DNA from 3 places in the Arthrobacter sp. NPDC092385 genome. Region 1 is predicted to be linked to each of the others. Evidence: riboswitches for the same ligand, from Rfam matches in the RefSeq annotation. Region 1 holds a riboswitch; each other region holds the start of a gene.
What was found. A riboswitch is a leader RNA that binds a small molecule or an ion and turns the genes downstream of it on or off. The one in region 1 is predicted to bind cyclic di-AMP.
Positions count from the first base shown of each region.

Region 1 (3,201 bases):
ACGCAGGTTCTCTTCGAGGGCACCCCGAACACTCCGCACCCGGGCCGCCACTTCGAGATCATCGAGCGTTACGGCGTCACGAGCTACTACACGGCCCCGACCCTGGTGCGCTCGCTCATGGGCTGGTTCCCGGACGGTGTCCCGTCCGAGTACGACCTCTCGAGCATCCGCGTGCTCGGCACGGTCGGCGAAGCGGTCAATCCCGAGGCGTGGCGCTGGTTCCGGAGGAACCTCGGCCGCGACGAGGTCCCCGTCGTCGACACCTGGTGGCAATCCGAGACCGGCGCGACAGTCCTCTCCCCCAGCCCCACCGACTCCGACTTCAAACCGGGGTGCGCCGCCCGGCCACTCCCCGGCGTCAGCACCCGGATCGTCGACGAGGAGGGCCGCCCGGTTCCTCCCGGCGTGCAGGGGCTGATCGTCGTGGACCGCCACGGACCGGCCATGGCACGCACGGTCTGGGGCGACCCGCAGCGCTACCTGGACTCCTACTGGCGGAAGTTCGCCGCCGAGGGCTGGTTCCTCGCAGGCGACGGCGCGCGCTACGACGACGACGGCGACACCTGGATCCTGGGCCGCGTCGACGACGTCATCAACGTCTCCGGCCACCGCCTCTCCACCATCGAGATCGAGTCGGCGCTCGTCGCGCACCCGCTCGTGACCGAGGCAGGAGCCTGCCCGATCGCCGATCCGCTGACGGGTCACGCCATCGCTGCCTTCGTCGTGCTCGCCGCGGGCGCGGATCCGACGGCGGACGTCCCGGCCACGCTGCGCGCCCACGTCGCGAAGGCCATCGGGCCGATCGCGCGGCCCTCCGCCGTCGTCGTCGTACCCGATGTACCCAAGACGCGGTCCGGCAAGATCATGCGGCGCCTGCTGACGCAGCTCTACGAGGGCTCCGCGCTCGGGGACACCACGTCCCTGCAGAACGAGGGGTGCATCCCCGGCATCCAGGACGTCCTGGCCGGACGGCGCTGAAGAGGCGGTCGGGTGAGGAACCGGTCGGCTGATAAGCCGGTTAACGGAGAAGGAAGCGGCAGGTGCCCCGTCCAAGCACCTGCCGCTTCCCGTGTGTGGTCCGTTCCGGTGCTAGCCTGCCACCCGAACGAAGGATGCTCCCGCGAGGTCCGAGAGAGGGTGCTGCATGGTGAGGTTCGACCCGTTCATGCCGCTGCTGATGACCTGGCCGCCGCCGACGTAGATGGCCACGTGGCCACCGGTGATGACGAGGTCGCCCGGTGCGGGGGTTGCCACCGTGGCGCCGAACTGGAAGAACTGCGACGGACCGAGGTCACCCACGGAGATGCCGGCAGCGCGCAGCGCCTTCTCGACCAGCACGGTGCAGTCCTGGATCGATCCGGCTGCGAGCTGGGCCTGTGCGGACGCGACGAGGGTGCCGGCCACTCCGCTGGAGGAGGCCACCGGGGTGATGGCCGCCGAGGCGAGGTAGACGCCCGACTCAGGAGCGGCGGACACAGCCGGCGCCGGGGCGACGGCCGCTGCCTGCTGGACCGGCGCGGCCGGCGTGACAGCCACGGGCACCGATACCGATACCGCCTGCGCCGGAGCCGCACCGCCGGTGGGGATGGCGATGCTGTCGCCCGGGAAGATGATCGAGGCGAGGGAGAGCCCGTTCGCTGCCAGGACGGCGGTCAGGTCCGCCCCGTAGCGAGCGGAGATGCCACCGAGGGTGTCACCCGCGACGACGGTGTGGGTTGCCCCAGCCGCGACTGCGGGAGCCGCAACCGGTGCGGCGGGTGCGGCTGCCACGGCAGGAGCTGCGACGGGGGCGGGGGCCGCCGTCGTGCCCTGCTCGGTGTACGAGCCGGCGTGGGCGGTGCCGACGGCGCTGAGCGCGAGGCCCGACGTGACGGCGACGATGGCAAGGGGGCGGCCCACGGTGGTGGCGTGGGTCTTCGCGGCGCGGGACAGTCCCTGCAGCGCGAGGTTGCCGTCGATGACGGCGCGGTGGCGCGCCGGGGAAATCTTTCGTGACATGGTTCTATACCTCTCCCATGCCTGCGGGGTGAGCTGTCGGGTTCGGATGGGAGTCACCCGGCCGCGAGCATCAGCGGGTAGGCGATGCGGTGCGGCTTAACCCCAAGGACGATGGCAGGTGGTCCTGCACGTCCACTGGAACTGTGGTTCCCCCGTCCCTGCCTTCGTGTTTGCGAACGTGTCCCGATCGGCGGCAGGGCTCGGCAATCCGTCCGGGAGCGCCCCACATGGACGGAGGCACTCGAAGACGATAACCAGCGCTCCGCCGGTTTGTCACATTCGCGTAACGGCGCGTACCCTACCCGCGCCCGCGGAAGGAGCGCCAGCGGCGGAAGGCGAGGGCTGTCCCACCCGCGCCGAGGAGGAGCAGCACGGACTGCTGGACGTAGAACCAGGCGCGGATGGCAGGCGCCCCGCTTTCGGCGACCAGGACGATGCTCGCTGCCAGGGTGACGGTCAGGACGACGCCGACGCAGAAAAGCGTGTGCCAGAGCCTTCGCTCCTGCACGCGCTGCGCCGACTTCCAGGTTTCCATTCCATCAGCCTAGGTGCAGACGGGTGTGCACGGCCCGATCGGACCGCACACACCCCGCTCTGCTACGGCCGGACGGGCGCGCCGGCGTTCCTGATCAGGTCGATGGCCTGCTCCGGGAACCAGGCTCCGGCAGCCGGGTCTACCCGGCCCCACTCGGGATCCACTCCACCGTTGTCCGTCAGTCCGCGGCTGCATTCGCCGTCGGACTCACCAGGCACCTTGATCCACAGGAAGGCATCGGCCAGCGGGTTGCCGGTATCGGACGTGGGCAGGTGGCCCAGTCCGCGGCCCGGCGGGTTGCACCAGACCTGAGGGTCCGGGTAGGCGGCCGTGGGGACCCAGGGGCCCTTGCCGTTGCGGCTCGTATCGATGACGAAGTGTGCAAGCTCGTCGTTCGACGGCGCGTTCGCCGCGCCCGCCACGTTCTTCGCGTACCAGGCGTCAGTCAGTCCCCAGGTGGAGAAGTCGGTGGGCGACGCCGGATAGTACTGGCTGCCACAGGAACCGTAGGCCCCCGGGTTGATCTCGGTGGCGTAGTAGATGCACTGGGACACCCAGCTGCCGAACTTCACCTGGCGTTCGGTGAGTTCGTAGTTGGAGACGTTCAGGAAGAAGCCGTCGGCCTTCTGCACACCGGCTTTCACGAGCCTGCTCGAGATCTCACCGGT
Region 1 is NZ_JBIVQL010000009.1:78,261-81,461, forward strand. Features, by position in the region: gene acs (acetate--CoA ligase) at 1-978, shown strand, start outside; gene ACIQCY_RS12765 (LysM peptidoglycan-binding domain-containing protein) at 1,090-1,998, opposite strand; cyclic di-AMP (ydaO/yuaA leader) riboswitch at 2,002-2,204, opposite strand; gene ACIQCY_RS12770 (hypothetical protein) at 2,297-2,533, opposite strand; gene ACIQCY_RS12775 (glycoside hydrolase family 6 protein) at 2,596-3,201, opposite strand, start outside.

Region 2 (3,201 bases), on a different contig from region 1:
CAAGGGGGTAGGCGTTTCCGTCGGGCGTCCTCAAAAGGGCTTGTAGCCCGCCTCCGCGTCCGAGCAGCTCGGCACTGATCAGCTTTGCCATGATGGCCGTTGCGAGTCCTGCACCAAGCAGTCCTAGCTGGACGCCGAGGCGTCGGAGGTTGAGGCGGCCGATAGCCATACCGATCAGGACGAAACTTAGCCATTGCAGGACGGGGTAGTAACCCGTGAGGAAGACGTCGGCAAAAAGTGTCCGGGGTTCGAAAAAGTGTTCAAAGGTCGGGTTCGCACCCAACGAGGACGGGTCTACATTCTCCCTCACCAGTGGCCGCAGAAGGTACGCGGCAGCCGGTGACAGCAGTGTCCAAGCAACAGCCCATGCAGCCAAAGCCTTGAACGGCAGACCTGTGAAGGGCAGGGCGACGAGAAACAGGATGCCGTAGTGGAACAAGATGATCGCAATGTTCGTCTCCACTCCGCCGAGTACCAACCCAGTCAGAGCGATGATGAGCGCGCGGATGACGATGCCCCTACGATCTGCAGCGAGGGCCCCATCTCGGTGCGGCGAGCTTCCACCCGTCAGGAAGGCGAGCCCGATTCCCGCAACAACGGCGAAAAGACCTGATGCCCTGCCGGAAAAAAAGAGCGCTATCCACGTTGCATTGCTGGTACTTGATGAGTAGAGCGGAAAAATGTGGGTGCTCATCATGCCAAAAAGAGCAATTCCGCGAGCTGCATCGATTCCGGTCAATCGCCCTGGGAAAAGCTTCGTATGCACTTCCAGATAGTCTCACAGTGTCCCGCGCCACCATTGACCCTTCGGGAAGCCACTCAGAGCGCTTCATGAACAACGGAGACCGCCGGGACGACACCTATGTGGTCATCAAAGCAAACGATAGTCGGGTCCTCAATCAGACCGTTCTGGTGGTCCCGGGTCGAGTCGACATACTCAACCCAAGCTGGTGCTCGGGCGAGTTAGGTTTCGCATGTAGGTCGGAATCAGCGGTGAGGGCGTGCGGGCGAACAGCGCGGTTGGCAGTTCCGCAGGGCCTCTTTCGCGGCCCTTCTAACGGCGTGTTGCCGCAACACGCCGAGTTGCGTTACCTGAACGTGACTATTGATACCGCCCTGGGGTATTCTCCTCAGGTGATCCCGGCACCCGTCGAGATCACTCTCCCGCGCAGAATGCCGAGCCCTGCCGCTGCTCCCGGGACCCGTTCGTACAACCCATTTGGCAGGGACGGGGGAACCACGTTTCCACCGGGTCATAGCACGTCAGTGCGATGACCCTCGGGGTTAAGTCGATCCGACAACCTAGGCACGACCTGAAGTAGCGTCCGCGACTGCAGGAATGCGCAGGCTTGAACGACGGCCGGGTGACTCCCATCCGAACCCGACAGCTCACCCCGCAGGCATGGGAGAGGCAATCACCATGTCACGTTCATCCATTCCTGCGCGCCACCGCGCGGTCGTCACCCACTCGATCGCCCTTGAAGGCCTGTCGTACTCCGCGAAGACCGGCGCTGTGGCGCTGGGCAAGCCGGCCATCATTGCAGCTGCTACCGGCGGCCTTGTTTTCGCTGTTGGAGCCCCCGCTGCTCAGGCCGGAACCTATACGCAGGACACCTCCAGCGCTGTTGCTGTACAGGCTCCCGCAGCCACCGTTGCTCCTGCACCCGCTCAGGTTCCTGCAGCATCTGCTGCCGGCGTGTACACGGTTGCCTCCGGTGACACGATGGGCGCTATCGCCGCCAAGCACGGCGTGAACCTCGACGCACTGCTGGCAAGCAACGGACTATCCTACGCCTCGGTCATCTACCCCGGCCAGCAGATCAAGCTCTCCGGCGGCGCCGCTGCCAGTGTTGCCGTCAGTGCCGCCACGGTTCCGGCTGCCGCACCTGCCAACCAGGTCTTCTACAGTGCACCTGCCGCAGCGCCTGCTCCCGCGGCGGCGCGTGCAGGATTTTCCCTGACCTCGGCCTCCATCGCCCCGATCACGCCCGCTCCGGCGCAGCCCACCGTCGCCGCCAGTGGTGTCGGTGCCGCCCTGGTCGCCTCGGCGTACGCACAGATCGGTTCAACCCAGGACTGCACCGTTCTTGTCGAGCGGGCTCTGCGCTCGATCGGCAAGAATGTCGGAGACCTCGGCCCGATGCAGTTCTTCCAGTTCGGAACTGTCGTTGCCACCCCGGCACCCGGTGACCTCGTAATCCGGCCGGGCCACGTCGCCATCTACGTCGGCGGCGGCAAGGTCATCAGCAGCGGCATGAACGGCATCAACGCCACCATAGAGCACCCCCTGTCCGACCTCGCCGGTTCCTCTTTCGTGCGGGTGAGCGGCTAACCCCACCTTCCGGTGACGTGGTCGACATAAGCTGAGATAGCGGCAAGTGCCCTGGACGGGGGTGCTTGCCGCTATTTCATTGCGCGCTCGGCTCTTTATTGCGCTCCCGTCGCTACCTGCTTGGATGACGGTCAGGGTGAAGGTTCGGCACGAACTGCTGGTACCGCTCGTTATGCTTATGCTTCTGCTTCCGTTTCTGGGCAGGATGGCATTGAGTGCCGTATGTGGTGCTCCGGGCTCGATACGCTAAATCGCAGGTGAGACCGTGACGTTGGGATGGTTGGACATCAGTGAATGACCCGTGGGTTAGTGGACCGGTCTGGATACCCGAAGCCCCACCGACATGGGCGACCTACCTGGCGCCGACACTGCAACCCATCCCGCTGATCCCTGCCATCGCCTTGGTGCTTGGCCTGTTGTACCTAGCCGGCGCCATCCGTCTGTGGTCGATGGGGCGGTCCTGGCCGGTATGGCGGACAGCAATCTTCCTGGCGGGCTGCATCATCATCATGATCACGATGGGGGCAGGAGTCGAGGGCTATGGGCTGCGCATGTTCTCGGTGTTCATGTTCCAGCAGCTGACTCTCATGATGGCCGTTCCCCCGCTTCTGGTCCTAGGCAGGCCCGGCACCCTATTGCTACGGGCAACCCCTCACCGTGGACTCGGGCGCCCGATCCTCCGGCTCGCCCACGCAGGACTGCGCTCGAGGTCCGCCCGGATTGTTCTCCATCCGGCGTTCATGATCCCGGTGTTCCTGGTCAGCTTCTATGGTGTCTACCTCAGCGGTATCGCCGACGCGATGCTGCCGTCCTGGTACGGGCACATCACCCTGGAACTGCTGTTCCTGATTTCCGGGGTGCTCTTCACC
Region 2 is NZ_JBIVQL010000015.1:23,299-26,499, reverse strand. Features, by position in the region: gene ACIQCY_RS15675 (heparan-alpha-glucosaminide N-acetyltransferase domain-containing protein) at 1-766, opposite strand, end outside; cyclic di-AMP (ydaO/yuaA leader) riboswitch at 1,165-1,418, shown strand; gene ACIQCY_RS15670 (LysM peptidoglycan-binding domain-containing protein) at 1,421-2,332, shown strand; gene ACIQCY_RS15665 (cytochrome c oxidase assembly protein) at 2,623-3,201, shown strand, end outside.
Region 2: it holds a riboswitch for cyclic di-AMP, as region 1 does, so the genes downstream of both, ACIQCY_RS15670 (LysM peptidoglycan-binding domain-containing protein) here and ACIQCY_RS12765 (LysM peptidoglycan-binding domain-containing protein) in region 1, are expected to answer to the same signal.

Region 3 (3,201 bases), on a different contig from region 1:
CACGTCTTCCTCGTCATGGCCGGTATCGGCTACGACGCCGCCATCATGTCCGACACGCGTGACGAGCTGAAGGACAAGGTGGGCTGGCTCGCCTATGTCGACGCCGGGATCAGGAACCTCCCGGGCAGGCCGGCCCGGACCACCATCTCCGTGGACGGCGGCAGGCCCTTCGAGCGCCGTCTCCGCAGCGTGATGGGCGGGAACTGCGGGAAGATCATGGGCGGCCTCGAGATCTTTCCCGGCGCGAAGATCGACGACGGCCTGATGGACCTCATGACCGTCGCCCCCAAGGGCAGGCTCGGCTGGCTCGCCGTTGCGGGCAAGCTGTTCACACGCGGCAAGGGCAAGGGCAAGGACCCCTCCCTCGAGTACTTCCAGTGCCGCACGGCGGAGGTCACCCTGCGCGAGCCGCTCGAGGTGCAGCTCGACGGCGACCCGCTGGGCAAGGCGACGCACATGGCCTTCGAGATGAAGCCCGACTCGCTCCGGCTCCGGATGCCGCTGGGCTACAAGGACCCCGCCGTCGTCAGCGAGCCCCTGCCGTAGCGGAAGGAGGCGGCACCTCCCGAACCGGGACATGCTCACCGCCGGGTAGTCACAGCCAGGGCTGCGGGTCCACCTTCTCGTCATCGACCAGGACCTCGAAGTGCAGGTGGCAGCCGGTGGAGTTGCCCGTGCTGCCAACCGCGCCGATGACGTCGCCACGGTTCACCGTGGCCCCGACCACGACCCCGAGAGCGCTCATGTGGTTGTAGGTGGTCTTCAAGCCGTCACCGTGGTCGATCACGATGCGCTGGCCTCCGCCGTACGCGTGCCAGCCGGAGTCGACGACGGTTCCCGCGTCGGCCGCCCTGATTGGGGTGCCGCACGCGCTGGCGTAGTCCTGGCCGGTGTGGAGTTCGGACCCGTAGCCGCCCAGGGGGTTCACGCGGTACCCGAAGGTCGAGGCGACCACCGGGTTGTCCACAGGAGCACCGAAGGCCTTGCGCTCCTTCGCGGCGGGTGTCAGCGAGGCCGAGAGCGCCCGCGCGTCGGCGATGCTCGGCGCGATCCCCTCGGCGGCCGGACCTGCGCTCTCGAGGGCGAAGATGACCGTGGCCTCCGCCGGCGCGGTGACGGCCGGCGCGATCCCGGAGGCGAGGGCGACACCGTCGGCGCCGGCGGGCGTGGTGGCGGCCGATGGCGCGACGGCCCCCATGAGGAGGCCCGCCGAGGCGAGCACGATACCCGCGGTGGCCGCGTTGTCACGCAACCGTGCCAGCGGCGTCGGCCCTGCGGCTGCGCGGAGGAGCGTCGAGGAGTGGCGGGCTGCGCGCCGTGCGGACCGGGTCTGCGGCCGCGTGTCCAGGTCCGACGCGCGGGCGCTCCGCCGGGTGGGGAGGTCGGGTACGGGGGCTGCCGGCGTGGGCGCGGTGGCCTCGGGCGTCAGCGCAGCGGTGGCCGCCGCGTCGCGCCCGGCCCTCTCCCGCTCGCGAAGTTCACGGCGGGTCCGGTCCGGCGCGGCGTCGAGCCCGTGTGCTGCAGGAGCAGGCACGCCGGGAGCAGGAACCACGAAGGGCGAGGCGGGCAGGACGGGCGCCGTCAGGACGGCCACCGGCAGGGCGGCTACCGGCGCAGGGAGCCGGACGGCGGAGCCGTGCACCGCGGGTGCACCGGGAGCGGCCGGGGATGCCGTGGCGGCAGTCGCAGGAACGGCCGGAGCCGCCGGGTCGGCGGGATGCGACTGGACGCGGAGCGAGCGACGGCTCGGAAGCGGGGCGTGGGCGGAGCGGCGGAGGGCCGACTGGTGGTGCGCGCGCTCGTCGGACGCGCGACGGCGCCCGGACAGGACCGTCTGGGTCAACTGCATACCTCTCTCAGGACGCCCACGAAGTCAGCTGTCGGATTCGAGCAAGAGTGAACTCGGCCCCCTCGGCGCGGGCTCGGACGGCGGCAGGACCGCATCCGAGGCGCGCCGTGCTGAGGGCTTCACCCCGAGGCGGCACGAGCCGCCGGAATGTGGATCCTCCACCCCTGCCACAGGTTGTTCAGGCGGTCCGCTGGCAGGGTTAGGCGTGCGGACCTGGATCACATGGACCAGCTTTGACTGGTCAAACAGTAGGCGAGGACACGCGTAGTTACAATTCCGTTATCCAGCCTGTGGATGATTCGTGCGACACTGCGGTCCGGCATCGGAATCCTGCGGAAAGACGCGGGAAAACCTGAGTTTCGGCCGCCGCCGGTGCTTCAGGAGAGCTCTGCGCGCCCCTTGCGCCAATAGCCCATGAACGCAACCTGCTTCCTGTCCACCCCGACGTCCCGTACGAGGTAGCGACGCAGTCCACGCACCACGGCTGCCTCGCCCGCGATCCACGCGTAGAAGGGCTGGCTGCCCGGGAGGCGCCCGGGATTGACCGTCGATCTCACGATCGCCGCCTCGAGGCGCTGCGGTGTCTCCCAGAGGATGGATCCGTCGATGTCCACGTCCTCGGGCTCGCGTCCCCCCGCAACCGGCTCCGGGCCCGAGAGCGACACCCAGCCCGGAACCCGGACGGCGTCGCGGACGGCCGACTCGAGGAGCTCGCCGTGGCCCCGCCGCCCGCGCACCAGCCAGGTGACGGCGACGGACGACCGCGTCCGGATGTCCTGGATGTCCTGCTCGCCCGGCACCTCGAGGAAGGCATGGCCGCCGATGTCCGCGGGCAGGGCCTCGAGGATCGCGCTGATGGCCGGCACGGCCGTCTCGTCGCCGGCCAGCAGCACGTGCTGCGCGAGTCCCGGGCTCCATTCGATCCCGCCGTAGGCACCCGCCGTCGCGCACTGGGCCGCGGCGGAGTTGGGGCCGATCACGCAGACACGGTCGCCGGGCCGGGCCGCTGCCGCCCACTCCGACGCGGGCCCTCCGCGCCCGTCGGCGTCGAGGTGCATGACGAAGTCGACGTCGATCTCCGGCTGCGGCCCGCCGCAGCGGGACTCACGCACGGTGTAGGTGCGCATGGAGCCGCGCTCCTCCGCCTCCATGCCGAGCCACAGCTGGTACCAGTTCGCCGAGTCGCCGCGCCTCATCATCCCTGCGATGTCGGGGCACTCGCGCCCCGCCGCGGGGATGACGATCTTGATCCGGAGATCGAGGGTGTCCCCCGCCACGCCGAACGCCGCCAGGCAGGTGCCGCCGAAAGTGATGCGGCGGAACGTGGAGCTGAGGTCCTGGACCGCCGTGAC
Region 3 is NZ_JBIVQL010000001.1:243,341-246,541, reverse strand. Features, by position in the region: gene ACIQCY_RS01220 (diacylglycerol/lipid kinase family protein) at 1-546, shown strand, start outside; gene ACIQCY_RS01215 (M23 family metallopeptidase) at 596-1,843, opposite strand; cyclic di-AMP (ydaO/yuaA leader) riboswitch at 1,847-2,065, opposite strand; gene ACIQCY_RS01210 (siderophore-interacting protein) at 2,227-3,201, opposite strand, start outside.
Region 3: it holds a riboswitch for cyclic di-AMP, as region 1 does, so the genes downstream of both, ACIQCY_RS01215 (M23 family metallopeptidase) here and ACIQCY_RS12765 (LysM peptidoglycan-binding domain-containing protein) in region 1, are expected to answer to the same signal.